Regions from separate parts of the Luteibacter flocculans genome, predicted to be linked through region 2. Evidence: predicted binding sites of a transcription regulator. Region 2 holds the regulator's gene; each other region holds the start of a gene.

Region 1 (5,382 bases), 610 kb from region 2:
TCTCAAGCACATGCGATGCGCAGCGTGGCTCAATGCTCTGCAACTCTGAGCCATCCAACCGTTGTGAGAATCCCATCACAGCCATGGCATGCTGCTGTGCAGCATAATGGTGAGCGTCAACCGACAACGCTTCGATAACGGGGGGAATCCGTGAAAAGCGCTTTCGGAGACGCTTAATGAAAAAACTGACCTTGGCCACGTGCCTCACGGCCGCCTTGACCTCGACAGTGGCCGCCCCGGTGTCAGCCCAACAGACCCGCGGTGCTGCGCCAGCGTTACATCCGGCTCAGCGCTCGCTACAGGGCATTCCCGCCGTGCGCGGTCACGCTCCGGACTTTCTCCAGGACTGGCTGGCCGACCAGATCGCCGACCGCATCGTCAGAAAGATGACCTTGCAGGAAAAGCTGGACTACATCGGCGGCACCGGCGCCTGGGACATCAAACCGCTCACGAGACTGGGGCTGCCGCAGATCTACGCGACCGATGCGTCGCTGGGCGTGCGGCTTTCGTCGCCAGCAGGTGTGAGTTACCCGGCGGGGCAAGCACTCGCGTCGTCGTGGGATACCCATCTCGCAAAGCAGTTCGGCTCATCGCTTGGGCGTGACGCGCGCCAGCTCGGCTTCCAGAACGTCCTCGGCCCGGGCGTGAACATGTACCGGACGCCGTACGCAGGACGTGCGTTCGAATACATGTCCGGTGAGGATCCCTATCTGGGCGCCGCGTTGGTTCCGCAGGTCATAGACGGTATCCAGGACCAGGGCGTCTGGGCCACGCTGAAGCACCTGGTCGCCAATGACGAGGAAAACAATCGCCTTGCGGTGAACATCTCGGTCGATGAGCGGACGTTGCGCGAGCTATACCTCGTTCCCTTCGAGTCGGCGGTCAAGGCTGGCAAGCCCGCAAACATCATGTGCGCTTTCAATGGTGTCAACGGTCCGCTCGCCTGCGAGAACGCGCATCTCAACAACGAGATCGTCAAACAGCAGTGGGGCTTCAAGGGCTTCATCGAGTCCGATTACAACGCGTTGCAGGATGGCACCAAGGGCGCGCTGGGTGGTACCGATCTGGACATGCCCAACGGGAAGTTCATGAATGCGACGACGCTCCAGCCGCTTATCGACAACGGCACGATTCCCCAGTCGGTGATCGACGACAAGGTGCGCCGCATCGTGCGGCAGATTGCGTTGTTTGGCTTCACGGATAACACGGTTTCCATGGACAACACGCAGACGCCCGAGCAGCGCGCGCAGAGTCAGGCGATGGCACGAGACATCGCGCGTGAAGGCACCGTATTGCTGAAGAACGACCACAACAATCTGCCCCTGGCCAGCGATCATCCGCTGAAGGTGGCGGTCATCGGTTACCGCTCGGTCACAGCACCGCCGTCCGGGTTTGGCAGCGCCAACATCAACCCGAATGAATACGTCAATGACATCGACGGCATTCGCGCGGCTGCACCCCAGGGCAGTCAGGTCGATTACATCGACCGGATGTCCCTCGATCCTGGATTGACTCCGAGCGTGGGTGGCTTCACCGGTGCGTATTCCTCGAACGGCCAGACTGTCACCCGCGACGACCGTCTGATCAATCTCGACTGGAACAACGGCGGCTCACCGTTCGGTAGCGCCATGCCGGATGCGGCCGTTTGGTCTGGAAAGATCACTCCGACCACGACGGGCGATCATGTCTTCAAGGTGAGGGCCGACGGTGCAGTGCGCGTCCAGATCGACGGGCAGGAGATCGTCAACAACGGCGCAGGCACCGTCATCACGCCGTCGATTCCACCGACCATCCCCTCGTACGGCACGATTCGCCTTCAGGCGGGCCAAACCTACGACGTGAGCATCCAGTACGAGCGCAAGCCAAACTACTTCGGCACGCTGGGCGGATTTCAGGGTGTGCAGTTCAGTTGGGCGTCGCTCGTCCCGACGACGGATCTGGGCCAGTACGATGCCGTTGTCGTCGTGGGTGGTCTGGGTTCCGAATACGAAGGCGAGGGTTTCGATCGACCGTTCATCCTCCCCGAGGCCCAGGACGAGTTGATCGCCAACGTTGCCGCGGCGAACCCTCGCACCACGGTCGTGATGCATGCGGGAGGCGGTGTCAGCATGCGGGCTTGGGTCGATAAGGTGGCCAGCGTGCTTTATCCCTGGTACGCGGGCGAGGAGGGCGGTGCGGCGATCGGTGAAATCCTGTTCGGCAAGGTGAATCCTTCGGGCAAGCTGCCGATCACGATCGAGCGCGACGAGAAGGACAATCCGACGTACGCCAACTACCCGTTCCCGCAGAACAGCACGGCGAACAAGGAAATCGTTTATTCCGAGGGCCTGCTCAATGGGTATCGCGGCTTCGAGGCAAAGGGCATTACTCCTGAATTCGCGTTCGGTCACGGGTTGTCGTACTCCACGTTTACCTACGGCCCGGTGCATGTGACTTTCGGGAACGTGCCCTATCTGGACGACCGCCAGATCGTGGCCCGGGCTCAGTTCACGATCACCAACACGAGCCAGCGCGAAGGTACCGAGGTGGCGCAGGTTTATGTGGGCGAGGACGCGCCGCCTGTTTCCCGCCCGAAGAAGGAACTGAAGGGCTTCGCGCGCGTTACCTTGAATCCGGGCGAAACCCGTCAGGTCACGGTGCCGTTGAACGCACGTGCTTTCGCCTGGTTCGATACGTCGGTCAATACGTGGCGTATCGACCGCGGCAGCTATACGGTCTCCGTGGGCGGTGCGTCGGATGCCATTGCCGGGACGGCCAGCATCACCCTGCCGCGGGATCAGTTGTTGTCGGTGAAAGACAGCCTGCCGGTGGTGGAGCCAACCCGCCGTAGCAAGCAATAAGGGGCGGGGCTCAGCGGGAGGTGGCGTGGGTCGCCTCCCGCTGAGGTCAACGGATGGCGCGGTTATCGGTTCCCACGTCCGCTGTCGGCTTTTCGACCCGGCGCGTTCCATGGTCGGTCTACAACTGCCCAACCTTCGTTGTCTGCGTCTTGCAGCATAAATAGCCGAAGAGGGGGACATTATTCGCCGAACTCAAGTTTTGACTGAATTTGCCGAAAATGTGTAGGTAACCGGTCAGTACATCCGTCCTCAGGTGATCCTACGGTCATCACGACCCGTGCTTCCCGGCATTTCGGCAAAAGCGCCCGCTCCTGAAAACGGCGGCAGCTCGCGCCTTCTCTGCCCAGGAGGCACCATGCAATTCATCAAACTGGCTTCACGCAACAAGCTGATCTTCGGCGGTTTCGCCGCCATCGCCATGGTAGTAATCGTGCTCGTCGGACTCGTCTACGCTGCACTGCAGACCATGGAGCGGAGCACCCGCATGGACCTGCACTCGAACGAGGTGCTGCGGGTAGAGGGAACGCTCCTGGGCGCCCTGGTCAACATCGAAACCGGTGAGCGCGGCTACCTGATCACGGGCAAGGAGGCCTCGCTGGCGCCGATGATTGCGGGACAGGCCGCCTATGCGGATGCCCTTTCCAAGCTGCGCCAACTCACGATCGACAATGCTGAGCAGCAGAAACGCCTCGCGGATATCGATGCGGTCTATCGCAGTTGGACGACCGATGCGATCGATCCGGTCGTCGCCCTGCAGAAGAAGCAGCCGGAGAACAGCGGATCGAGCGCGGAAGCACTGGCGTACGAGCGCGAGGGCAAGGGCAAGGCCCGGATGGACGAGATGCGTGAACTGCTGGGAAAGTTCGTCGGTGCCGAGACGGCGCTACTTGACGAGCGTTCGGCTCAGGCCGCCACGACGCGTGCGCGTACCGACGGTATCCTCCTGGGCGGCGGTCTGCTCGCCCTGCTTGCGATCCTCGGCGTGGCGACCGCGCTCGTGCGCAGTATCCTCGCACCGCTGGAACATGCCTCGGCCGTGACGGCACGCATCGCAGCGGGTCACCTGGGCGAGTCGGTGTCGGTCACGCGCAACGACGACCTGGGACGCATGCTCAATGCGCTCCACGCCATGGACGAGAATCTCGCTCGCATCGTCGGCGCGGTGCGCGAGAACGCGGTGCAGGTTGAGCACGCAGCACGCGATATCTCGGCGGGTAACGACGATCTTTCCAACCGCACCCAGGAGCAGGCGTCCTCGCTGGAGGAAACCGCGGCATCGATGGAAGAGATGTCGTCCGCGGTCAAACAGAATGCATCGGGTGCGGCGCTTGCCCAGCAGATCTCCCAGGGCCTGCGCACCGACGCCAAGAACGGTGGCGCGGTAGCCGACGAGGCCGTGGAAGCGATGAAGCAGATCTCCGAGGCCAGCCGGAACATTGGCGAGATCGCTGTGTTGATCGACGAAATCGCCTTCCAGACCAACCTGCTGGCCTTGAACGCGGCCGTGGAAGCGGCGCGTGCGGGTGAGCAGGGTCGCGGCTTTGCGGTCGTGGCCGCCGAGGTCCGCAACCTCGCGCAGCGCAGCGCGGCCGCCGCCAAGGACATCAAGAGCCTGATCGGTACCACGGTGCAGCGGGTGAGCACCGGCTCGGATCTGGTCAATCGCACCGGGCAGGCGCTGGTTACCATCGGCAACAGCGCGACCAAGGTCGCCGACATCGTCAGCGAAATCTCGGCCGCGTCGCAGGAACAGTCGGCAGGTGTCGAGCAGGTCAACGTCGCCGTAGCCTCCCTCGACGACGTGACCCAGCAGAACGCTGCGTTGGTAGAAGAAGCCAGCGCCGCCAGCCGCCAGGCACTGGAGCTTGCCCAGGAACTGACGCGTCAGGTGGCCTTCTTCAAACTCGCGGACTCGGCGGCTGCCGCAGCCCGTGCGTCGTCGAAGCCGTCGCCGCAGCCCGTGAAGGCAGCTCCGGTGTCTGTGCCCCGCGAGCCGCTGATGGCGATGGCGCCCTCGGCCCAGCCCGCTCTCGCCTCGGGGCAGTGGCGCGAGTTCTGAGGGGATTGGCTTTGGGTAGCCCGACGTGGAGCGACACATCGCCCCACGTCGAAGCGGAGAAGCTCACGGCAGCTGCGATCGCTAAGTGAATATGCAGACGCCCGGCCCTTGGCCGGGCGTCATGCTTTGCAGCCGGTGCATTGATTCAAAGGCAGCGGATTACCACATTGCTTGACGGCTGCTGCCGTGTTCCTACTGTCCTGTTGCTAGCCCGCGCGCGGCGCGTCATGCAAAACAAGTTGCCAGTCCGCGTATGCACGTGCAATGGCATTGACCGAACCAAGAAACACCTTGGGCACGTCTGCGGAATCGAAGAGCACACGATATCTCTTCCGGTTACGCGGCGAGACGATGGCGATATGGTGCAGCATCGACAGCGTGACGTTGTCGCTCGCTCCAGGCAAACCGCCGATCCGTGCCCGGTCACCGCGCGCCCGTCGCAAGTAACGGCCAAGACTGGTGAGCGTGGAAACATCCAGCAGC
Region 2 (5,382 bases):
CGCGGTGCGCTTTTCCGTCGGCGCTGCGGCGCGCGCCGCGGGAGCGGCGGGTGCCGGTTCCGCGGGTGTCGGCGGCGGAGCGGGTGCGGGTGCGGGTGCCGGCGCAGCAGCAATCACGGCAGCACCTGGGACGACACCCGGTGCCGCGGTACCGTGCAGACTATCGAGCAAGGCTTCGAATTCGTCGTCGCTGATCGCGTTCGGATCGGCAGTCGTCGCAGCAGGTGCGGCAGGAGCGGCGGGTGCCGGTGCCGGGTTCGGCGAGCTCGCAGCGCCTTCGGCACCGGGAGCACCGGTGCCGTAGAGGGAATCCAGCAGCGCTTCGAATTCGTCGTCGGAGATCGGGCCAGACGATGCCGGAGTAGGCTCGCGCTCATTGCGCGCCGCGTCGAGCATCGCCTCGAATTCGTCTTCGATGGGATCGTAGGCGCGCGAAGTGGGCGCCGCACTGACTGGCGCGGCGGTGGGTGGCGCCAGGGCCACCGGAGGGGCTGTGGCAGCGCGGCCGGGAATGAGCAGGCGGTCGAGCAACGAGCGCGGCGCAGCTTCAATTGGCAGGCCACCATCGGCGGCCCGCATCATGTCGTTGAGCAGATCGAGCGATTCCAGCAGCGCGTCCATGAAACCGGCATTGAGCACGATCGCGCCGTTGCGGGCTTCATTGAGCAGATCTTCGGCGCGATGGCACAGCTCCACCATCGGGTTCAGGCCAAGAAAGCCTGCACCGCCCTTCACCGTGTGGAACGCGCGGAACACCGCATTCAACAGGTCGACGTCGCCGGGCGAGGACTCGAGGTCCACGAGTTGTTCGCCCAGGCTTTCCAGCAGCTCGCGCGCCTCGATCAAAAAGACGTTGAGCAGCTCGTTGTCCAGCTCCACGCTCATAGGGCGCTCAGAAGCCGAATTCGCTGAGCAGGCGGTCCACTTCGTCCTGACTGACCTTTTCGGCAGCAGGCGCGGCACCACCGGCCAGCGTGCCGGTCAGGCGCACCAGCTCCACCAGCGACGATTCCACCTTGGCCATGAACGCTTCGACCTGCGCCACGCGCTGGCCGGAGAGATCCTGCCAGGACTGCGCCTCGACCATTTCGCCAAAGCCGATGTCGCAGCTCTGGGCGAAGTCGCCCACGCGCACGGCAAGCGCCGTGGCGCTGGTGGCGAAGGCGGGGTCGGCGTGATCGAGCACCAGCACCTCGTCGGCCTGGCGGGCGAGCGCCTGTGCCTGCGGGCGCAGCTTTTCGCTGAAATCGAGGGTGCGATGGGCAGCCTGGGCACTCATCTCGAGCACGTCGCGCAGGTGCTTGCGCGCATCGCTCATGTTGCCCGGCACACCATCGTGCGAGATGTCGGCGGCAAGCCGGCGCGCGGATTCGTGCAGGTCGCGGGCCAAGTGGCCCAGCGCCATGAAGAGGTGCTGTTCACGGCTGCGCAGGAGGCGATCGAGGGCCTCCTCGACCGAGGCGGGATCGTTCGCATCCAGCAGCTCGCGCAGTTCGGGCGCCACGTCGTGGCCAGGGGAAATCACGGTGTTCATGGTCGTTCCTTAGCCCGCGGCCGCGGCGAGTCGTTCGAAGATCTTGTCGAGTTTTTCCTTCAGCGTGACCGCCGTGAAGGGCTTGACGACGTAGCCGTTCACGCCGCTCTGTGCAGCCGCGATGATCTGATCGCGGTTGTTCTCCGCCGTCACCATCAGCACGGGCATGGCTTTCAGGGCGGCGTCGGCGCGAATGGCGCGGAGCAGGTCGATGCCGGTCATGTTCGGCATGTTCCAGTCCGTGACCACCAGGTCGAACGGCTGCGCGCGCAGCATCGCCAGCGCGGCATTACCGTCTTCGGCTTCCTGGATCAGGGTGTTGGTGAAGCCAAGCTCCACCAGCAGATTCCTGACGATGCGTCGCATGGTGGAAAAATCGTCCACCACGAGAATCTTCATGTTCTTGTCCAAAACGTTCTCTCCGCCTTGCTACCGCGTGTTCTTTTTCGGCGACGTCACTACGGGTGCCGTCACTGCTTGTCTTTCCAGCCCGACATGCGTGCGCGGAGTCGAATCAGGGCCTGGCCATGGATCTGGCATACCCGCGATTCGCTCACTCCCAACACCGCACCGATTTCCTTCAGGTTGAGTTCTTCGTCGTAGTACAGCGACATGACCAGCTTCTCGCGCTCGGGCAATCCGTCGATGGACTGCGCCAGTGCGCCACGCAGGCCTTCCTGCTCGAACGTACCTTCCGGACCGGCCGCGTCCGGGTCGACCACGTCGATCGCCGCGCCTTCGTCGCCTTCGGGCGCCGTCAGGCTCAACAACCGCGCGCTCGCCGCGTCCGCCAGGATCTGGTTGTATTCCATGGCGTCGATGCCCAGCCGCTTCATCACTTCCGCGTCTTCGGCGTCGCCACCCGTCTCGTTTTCGATCTGCCTCGTCACCTCCGCGACCTCGCGCAACTTCCGGTGGACGGAGCGCGGAGTCCAATCCGTCTTGCGCAGTTCGTCCAGCATGGCGCCACGTATGCGGATACCCGCATAGGTTTCGAAGCTGGCCGCGCGAGTCGGCGAGTAATTTCTTGCGGCCTCAAGCAGTCCGATCATTCCGGCCTGCATCAGGTCGTTTGCATCCACGCTTGGCGGCAGCCGGCCCATCAGGTGATAGGCGATTCGGCGCACCAGCGGCGCGTGGGTCTTTACCAGTTCATCCGCTGGGATGCGCGTGATCTCAAGGTATTCGGTCGCAACGCTCACAGTGGTAGCCCCCCCCCCTGATGGGACCGTTCGGCGAAGAAGCCAATACGGCCCTGTGCACGGGGTTCGGGTTCACCCCATGTATCGACCGACCTGGCCAAATTCTTGAATCCGACCGCCGACCGGCTGCTGGGCCAGGCATCGACCACCGCCGACTGGCGGCGGATCGCCTGGCGCAGGTACTCGTCGTGCGGAACCATGCCCATGAAATCCAAGGAAACATCGAGAAAACGATTGGTCACCCGGGACAGTTTCTCGAAGAGCTGGCGCCCCTCCTGGGCGTGGCGAACCATGTTCGCCACGATGCGGAAGCGGTTAACCGCGAACTCGCGGCTCATGACCTTGATGAGCGCGTAGGCGTCGGTGAGCGAGGCCGGCTCGTCGCAGACCACCACCACCACCTCGTCCGAGGCCGCAGCGAACATGGAGACGCTGTCCGAGATGCCCGCCGCCGTGTCGACGATCAGGTACTCCGGCGCCAGCGGGTATTCGTCGAATGCCCGGATCACCGCCGCGTGTTCGATGTTCGGCAGCTGCGCCATGCGACGCGCGCCCGACGTGGCGGGGATCACCTTGAGGCCGTGTGCGGCCTGCAGGATGAGGTCTTCGATGCCGCACTCCCCTTCCAGCATGTGACCCAGGTGCCGGGTCGGCTGCAGGCCGAGCAGGACGTCGACGTTCGCCATGGCGAGATCGGCGTCGAGTAGAAGGACGTCACGGCCGCCCATCGCGAGCGCCATGCCGAGGTTGACCGCCACCGTGGTCTTGCCCACGCCGCCCTTGCCGCCGGCAATCGCGATGCTGCGGGTGGGGCGGCGATCGGCGAGCCAGTGGAGCCCGGCGGCCTGGGTGGAATCGACGTGTGTGCTCATGAAGTAAGTCACTGCCGTGGGAGTCGGTTGCGGTTGAAGAGAAAGAGGGTCAAGCCAGGGCCGGCGCCACACCGCCGAAGCGGTCGGCGAGGATGGCGTCGTCGGGTTCGTCGCTGCGCTGCTTGACGAGCTGCGCAGCCAGGCAGACCAGCTTGCGCGCATCGGCGGACGCAATGTCCTCGGGCACGCGCTGGCCGTCGGTGGTGTAGTCCAGCGGCAGGCCGTGGCGGATCAGTGCGGACAGCGCGCCGCCGATCAGCGGCGCCTCGTCGAGCTTGGTGAGAATGGCGCTCTGCGGAGCCAGCGGCGCATAGGCGCGCACCGCGTTGTCGATGGCCTGCGCCTGCGCGTTGGCCGCCAGTACGAGACAGACGCGCAGATCCGAGGTCGCACGCAGCGTCTCGAACTGCTGCTGGAGCTTCGGATCGTTGCCCGCCAGCCCGGCCGTGTCGACCAGTACCGTGTTGCGGCCGCGCAGCTGGAGCAGCACGTTGCGCAGACTGTTGGCATCCTGCGCGTTGAACACGCGCACGCCGAGCAGGCGGCCATAGTGTTCGAGCTGTGCCCCGGCGCCGATGCGGTACTGATCCGTGCTGATGAGGGCAACGTTGGACGCGCCGTGACGCAGCACCGCGCGCGCGGCGAGCTTCGCGATGGTGGTGGTCTTGCCGACGCCGGTGGTACCGACCAGCGCGATGACGCCGCCGCCGACCGTGTCGAAATTCCGTCCGCTCGTACGGATGTTGCGCGAAAGAATGCCCAGCGGCAGATAACGCGCCTGCTCGGGCGTCATGCCCGGCGGCAGTTCCGCGCACAGCGCGCGAGCGACGTCGGCGTCGATGCCCAGCCGGGTCATCTCGCGCAGCACGCGGGCGCGCAGCGGCTGCTCGCGATCCATCTGGTTCCAGGCCAGCGTCGAGAGCTGCACTTCGAGCATCTCGCGCAGGTTGTTGATCTCGGCACGCACGCCGTTCACGGCGGCATCGTTATTGGGCGTGACGGTGGCGGCGCGCACCACGTCTGCGACGCTGGCGGCCAGCGCCGCGCTCGATTGACGCTGCGGAGCATTGGTGTTCGTCTGGCTGGCCGGTGCCCCGCCCTTCGCGGCACGTTCGACGGCCGCCGCGGTGGCGGCGCGGGCCTGATCGATGCGTGCGGCGCGCTCGGCGTCATCGCGCAGGGCGCGCAGCGGCGACTCGTCGCGCTTCGGCGCGTCGACACCGAAGCCGGCCTCGCGCACCAGTGCTTCGTCGTAATCCAGCGCAGCGATGATCTCGATGCCTTCATCCAGGCGGCGCGTCGACAGAATCACGGCGTCCGGGCCTTGTTCGTCCCTGACCTGGCGCATGGCCTGGCGCATGTCGGGAGCAACGAATCGTTTGATTTTCATGCGTTCGATCCTGTCTTTGTCCTGGCGCCTCTTTCCCAGGCGCCACCATGTTCGTTCGGTCCGCGCGCCTATTCTTCGCGCGGCGTCTCATTCCTATCGCCCGAGGGCCGTCACCAGCTTGACGCGACGGTTGTCCGGAACCTCGTTGTAGGCGAGTACATGCAGGTTTTGGGCCACATGCCGCGTGAAGCGCGACAACCACGGACGAAGTGCCGGCGAGACCAACAAAACGGCCGGTTCCCCCGCCGCTTCCTGACGCCGCGCGGCGTCCGCGACGCTCTGCTGGAGGCGATCCGCAAGACCCGGCTCGACGGCCGCGCCGGCAGGACCGCCACCCTGCAGGGACTGGAGCAGGATCTGCTCCAGTTCCGGCGCCAAAGTAAT
Region 3 (5,382 bases), 1.2 Mb from region 2:
CTTCGGCGAGGTCTTGCCGTCCAGGTCGGCCAGCGTCACCTCCGCGGCCTTATCGAACGAACTCGCCACGAAGGCCGCCTTGGCGGCGTCGCCGCTGAGGGAGAGCGACATCGACAGGCGACCGTCGCCGATCGTCATCGGCACCTCGAACAGGATCTGCGCCGTGGCCGGACCGTTCGCGGGCAATGCATAGCTCGACACGCGACTCGCGCCCGCGGCGTGTTCGCCGACGATGAGACGATCCGATGCGGCCCAGTCCAGCCATGCCGGCGTGGTCGTGATGCCGGGCGTGACGTCCACTGGGGCGGCACCGCCCGCCGCGGGAACGGTCCAGATATCGCCGCCCGTCGATCCCTGGTCGCTCATGAGGCCGCCGATGAAGGCGATCCGCGAGCCGTCCGGCGAGAAGCGCGGCACCGCGACCTGCAGATCCTTCAGCGGACCCGGCAGCGTCGCGGTGTCGACGACGGTCGTGGGCTTGGCGCCCGGGGTGACAGCCTGCACGTAGAGCTTTGCCACCCACCAGTTGTTGTCGCCCGGCGGCTCGGCCGCCACATAGGCGATGCGTCCGCCGTCGCTGGAGAAGCTGAATTCGTAGACGTGTAGCCCGGCCGGCGTCAGCGTTCGCACTTCGCCGCCTTCGATCCCTACCGTGGCGAGCTGCTGCACCTCGATGCCCTCGACGCCGATCTCGCCAAGCTGCGGCTTGGCCGCTGCCGTCGCGCTCGCGCGACGCGTGGCGTTGGGCACATAGAGAAACCCGAGTGCCTTGCCATCGGGCCGCCACGCCAGTCCGTCCACGTAGCCCTTGAGGTGCGTGATCCGTCTCGGCGCGGCCTTCGTGGTGATGTCCACCACGTTGACGTCGTCCTGCTTGCCCTCGTCCACGCCGGTCGTCTTGCCCGCGCAGTCGGAAAGGAAAGCCAGGTGCCGGGAATCGGGTGCCCACAGGGCCGACGTCTCGCTGCATCCCTTCGTCGCCGTGACCCGATGGGCGTTGCGGCCATCGGCATCGGCGACCTCGAGCACGGTCTTGCCGGCGGTCTTCACCGTCCAGGCAAGATGCCGCGCATCGGGCGACAGCGATACCGATTCGATGGTGCGAACCTTGCCGAGCGCATCGAGGATCGCGGCGATGCGCGGATCGTCCGCCGACTTCGAGGTGTCGGCATGGGCAGCGCCCGCGCAGGCGAGCGCGACGGCAGCGGCGATCCACTTCGTACGCATGGTTGGCCTTGTGATCGTGGGAAAGGCAAAACCTTACACGCACATGAACACTCTGTGTAGGCGCGTGCCGCGTGCGGGGTCCGGGCGATCAGGCCAGCAGACGACCGTATTCCGGGTTGCGCTCGAACCAGACCTTCGCATACGAACACGCCGGCACGATCTTCCAGCCCTGGGCCTCGGCAGCCTGCACGGCGAAGCGAGTGAGCAGGTTCGCAATGCCGCGACCGCCGACGGGCGACGGCACGCCGGTATGGGTGATCGTCATCACGTTGCCGCGAAGCTGGTAGGCCAGCTCGCAGGTGTGGCCGTCCACGACGACCTGGAAAACTTCGTTCTTGCTGTCGTGGACGATGTCCAGCGGCTTGGCGTTGTCGCTCATGCGTGTTCTCCGAAGGGAGTGAGTGGGGGCCTGACGGATACATCGCTTGCAAGCATGCGCGAGTTCTTGCGCATGCACCACCGAGATGACGCGACACCCTTGCACGTGCCGGCGACAGCGGAAGCGTACACTGCCCGCGCCGCCGGCCGTGGCGGTACTTTCCGCCGCCCAAGGACACTCCGCACGTGCTGATCATCCACGAACACGGTAAGCCCCACCCGACCCAATGGACACCGGGCATGGGCAAGCCGGATGCCCCCCTCTGGATCGACCTGCTGGACCCCACCGAAGACGAACGCCGCTGTGCTGGTGAGAGCACCGGCCTGCGCGTGCCAGAGCGCAGCGACCTGACGAGCCTGGCGCTGTCGAGCCGCATCCGCACCGACGACGACGCGATGTATCTCTCGATTCCCTACTTCGCCGACACGACCCGCGCCCACCAACCGACGCCGGTCGGCATCGTGGTGACGAACCACATACTGCTGACCTTGCGCTTTGCGGATTCGCCCGCCTTCCAACTCGCCAACGACAGTTGCGCCGAACATCGCTGGGAATCCAGCGCCGATGCGCTCGCCACGTTGATCGAAGCGGTCGTGAATGTCGCCGCGAAGCGCATGGAAGACGTCTCGGCCGACCTCAAGAAGCTGTCGGATCGCATCTTTACGCCCGAACGCCTCGGCACGCCGGCCCTGCGCAACTGCATGCTCGAAGTGGGGCGGCTCGAAGGCGAGCAGGCGCGCAATCGCTCGTCGATGCTCGGCGTGCAGCGGATCGTGTCCTTCCTTCGCGCCAAGCAGCCGGACTGGATGTCCGATGACGTCGCCGTGCGCCTGCGCGTGGTGGAGCACGATCTGCGCACGTTGGACGAGTTCGACGACCAGCTCACCAACAAGCTGCAGTTCCTGCTCGACGCAAGCCTTGGCTTCATCAGCACGGACCAGAACCATGTCATGAAGGTGCTGACGGTGACGTCGGTCGCGACGATCCCCCCGGTGATCCTCGCCGGCATCTGGGGCATGAATTTCAAGGACATGCCCGAACTGACCTGGCCGCACGGTTACGCCATCGCACTCGCCGCCATCCTGATCAGCATCGTGTTGCCGGTGCTGTTCTTCAAATGGAGGGGCTGGCTCGATGGCGACTGACCGGCTTACCTCAGCCTTTCATTATTGTGAAGACCTGAAAACGTGCGCTGATTCACCTTTTGAGACATTCAAGGTCTTCATACGCTAAAGTTATCGGCCAGCCTGCCGTCACTCACCCCAACGGGTCGGTCGGCCCGCGGTAATCAAGACTAAAGGGGCGCCCTGCGTGCCCCGCTCGGGGGAGGAGTCGTCGGTGCCAGCCATGCGTGCATATAGCGATCGATGGGTCGCTCGGAAACTGCGGCCATGAAAGCCGCCTGGCACGCTCTTGCCGGCGTCCTGCCCGAGTCGCGCCTGCTCGCGTCCGTGGCGGAATTCACCCACCACCGCGATATCGACGCGTTGGACCACAGCATGGTGCTGTCGCTGGCCGAGTTGGTGGCCGTCAACAGCGTCACCCTGTGCAAGTGCGGAGAAGACCCCTCGCATCCGGTGGACTCCATTGTCGTCTGCTCGCGCAAGCCCGGTCCCGAGGGCGGCTTCGTCGTGGAGGCCGTCGATCCCGACCGCGACGGCGATGCGATCGACACCATCGTCTGCGCACTGGAAACCTCCGAGGCGATCAGTGACGTCACGGAGCACGGCGTCAATCGCCTGGTGATTCCGATCCAACGCGAGCACGCAGCCATCGGCGCCCTGATGCTCGAGGCCGAGGAACCGCTCGACGAAGTGCGCTCGATGGTCGAAGGTTTCGCGCGCATCTATGGCAACTACATCGCCCTGCTCAACGAAAGCGAGCGCGACAAGCTCACCGGCCTGTACAACCGCCGGAGTTTCGAACAGCGACTGCAGCGGCTGCTCAAGCTGCACCGCCAGCGCAGCCGGCCCGCCCCGGGACGCGCCGAACAGCGGCATGCCCCCGAGACCCAGGCGCAGCTGTTTCTCGCCATTCTCGACATCGACCATTTCAAGCGGATCAACGACACCTACGGCCATGTCTACGGCGACGAGGTGATCCTGATGCTCGCCCAGCAGATGCGCGCGAGCTTCCGCCAGGGCGACGTACTGTTCCGCTTTGGCGGCGAGGAGTTCGTGATCCTGCTGGCGGCGCCGGACGAAAGTGCGGCGAGGGCCGTGCTGGATCGCTTCCGCCAGCTCGTCGCGGAACACGCGTTCCCGCAGGTAGACCACGTGACCGTCAGCATCGGCTATGCGAGGATCAGCGAGAACGACTATCCCGAGATCGTGCTCGATCGCGCGGACAAGGCGCTCTACTTCGCCAAGCAGAACGGCCGCAACAGCGTGCACGGATACGAAGCGCTTTCTGCGCGTGGCGAACTCGCCCCAGTCGCCCTGGGCAGCATCGACCTGTTCTAGCGGGCTTGGGGCGCGTAACGTCGGCCGGGCGCCTTCCCTGCCGGCCGCACCCGGAACGCCAGGCTGATTCGCGGTCCGACTTCGGCGCGCACTTTCGGTATGCCGTGGTCGTAGTGATGCTGCGTGGCGTAGCTCATCGTGAGCACGCTGCCAGCCTCGAGGTCGATATCGAAGTTGCGCTTCCTGCCGCCGCGCTCGCGCAGCGTCATGCGCCGCGTCGCGCCAAGCGACAGCAGCGCGATCGGCGCGCCTTCGGTCAGCTCCTCAAGATGGTCGTTGTGCGGCGCGACGCTGTCCCGGCCGTCCCGATAGAGATTGAGGCCGACCGTGGTGAACGGGATACCCGTGACGTCGACGATCGCGCGCCCCGCCTCGCCGAGCACACGCGGCAGCGACGGATCGTCGAGCGCGTAGTGCTGCGTAAGCCGCGGCACGTCCACCTCGCGGCCGTACATGGCGCGACGCTGTGCCTCCCACGGGATATCCGCAAGCAGACTGGCAAACCAGGCGCTCGCACGCTCGGGCGCCACAGCGCCCGGCATATAGACGAACCGCCCGTGTTCGTCATCGACGAGCACGAGCGGTTCGGAAGCGAACAAGCCGCCCTGAGACATCGGATCCTTACTTGACGACGCCGCAGGCGATCCGCGCCCCGCCGCCACCGAGCGGCTGAGGCTCGTCGGCGTAGTTGTCGCCGCCAGCGTGAATCATGAGCGCGTGGCCCTTGAGCGTGGCGAGCGTCTTCAGACGCGGCGCCGTGACGGCGGTCGTATCAGTGCCGTCGGCAGCGACCGTGATCTTCGGCAGATCGCCTTCGTGGCCGGACGCGTCGGGCCCTTCGTGCTTGCCGGTGTGGCCCGGGTCGTAATGACCGCCAGCCGCGAGCGCCGCCCCCTTCTTGCCGTCCTTCTCACCCGGATCGCAACTGGGTTTCTCGTGCAGGTGGAAGCCGTGCTCGCCGGGCGGCAAGCCCTTCAGTTCGGGGGTGAAGACGAGGCCGCCCGCGGTTTCCGTCACGGTGACCTTGCCGACGGATGCACCCGCACCGTCAGCCGTTACGAGATGCATGGGTACCGTCACACTCTTATCGGCGGCCTGCGCGGCCGCGCAGCCGAGAAGACCGGCCACGGCCAGGGCGAGATGTTTCATCGTACGCACTCCTTGGGTCGAGGGAACCTTTCGATACTGCACCCGCCGTGCAGGAAGCGTCCAGAGCCCCATGCCCGAGGCGCCGGCTCACGCGACAGAAGTGGCCGTGCCGAAGAGACGAGCGACGTCGGCGGTGTCCAGCAAGCGCCATTCGCCCGACGGCAG

The links. Region 2 encodes FliA, which starts transcription of late flagellar genes. Its sites were predicted from a motif close to TAAAGTTTNNCNNNCNNNGGCCGATAA; they were not measured.
Region 1: a site for FliA is predicted at 3,033-3,059, ahead of IM816_RS10530 (methyl-accepting chemotaxis protein). Genes of this name have one in related genera too.
Region 3: a site for FliA is predicted at 2,837-2,863, ahead of IM816_RS08020 (GGDEF domain-containing protein). Genes of this name have one in related genera too.

The regions. Positions count from the first base shown of each region.
Region 1 is NZ_CP063231.1:2,479,921-2,485,302, reverse strand. Features, by position in the region: gene IM816_RS10535 (beta-glucosidase family protein) at 177-2,840, shown strand; gene IM816_RS10530 (methyl-accepting chemotaxis protein) at 3,196-4,899, shown strand; gene IM816_RS10525 (hypothetical protein) at 5,106-5,382, opposite strand, start outside.
Region 2 is NZ_CP063231.1:3,089,491-3,094,872, forward strand. Features, by position in the region: gene IM816_RS13300 (chemotaxis protein CheA) at 1-885, opposite strand, end outside; gene IM816_RS13305 (protein phosphatase CheZ) at 893-1,534, opposite strand; gene cheY (chemotaxis response regulator CheY) at 1,544-1,945, opposite strand; gene IM816_RS13315 (RNA polymerase sigma factor FliA) at 2,005-2,736, opposite strand; gene IM816_RS13320 (P-loop NTPase) at 2,733-3,608, opposite strand; gene flhF (flagellar biosynthesis GTPase FlhF) at 3,658-4,998, opposite strand; gene flhA (flagellar biosynthesis protein FlhA) at 5,092-5,382, opposite strand, start outside.
Region 3 is NZ_CP063231.1:1,883,028-1,888,409, reverse strand. Features, by position in the region: gene IM816_RS08035 (S9 family peptidase) at 1-1,227, opposite strand, end outside; gene IM816_RS08030 (GNAT family N-acetyltransferase) at 1,316-1,606, opposite strand; gene IM816_RS08025 (CorA family divalent cation transporter) at 1,792-2,751, shown strand; gene IM816_RS08020 (GGDEF domain-containing protein) at 2,998-4,068, shown strand; gene IM816_RS08015 (alpha-ketoglutarate-dependent dioxygenase AlkB family protein) at 4,065-4,682, opposite strand; gene sodC (superoxide dismutase [Cu-Zn] SodC) at 4,690-5,217, opposite strand; gene IM816_RS08005 (pseudouridine synthase) at 5,305-5,382, opposite strand, start outside.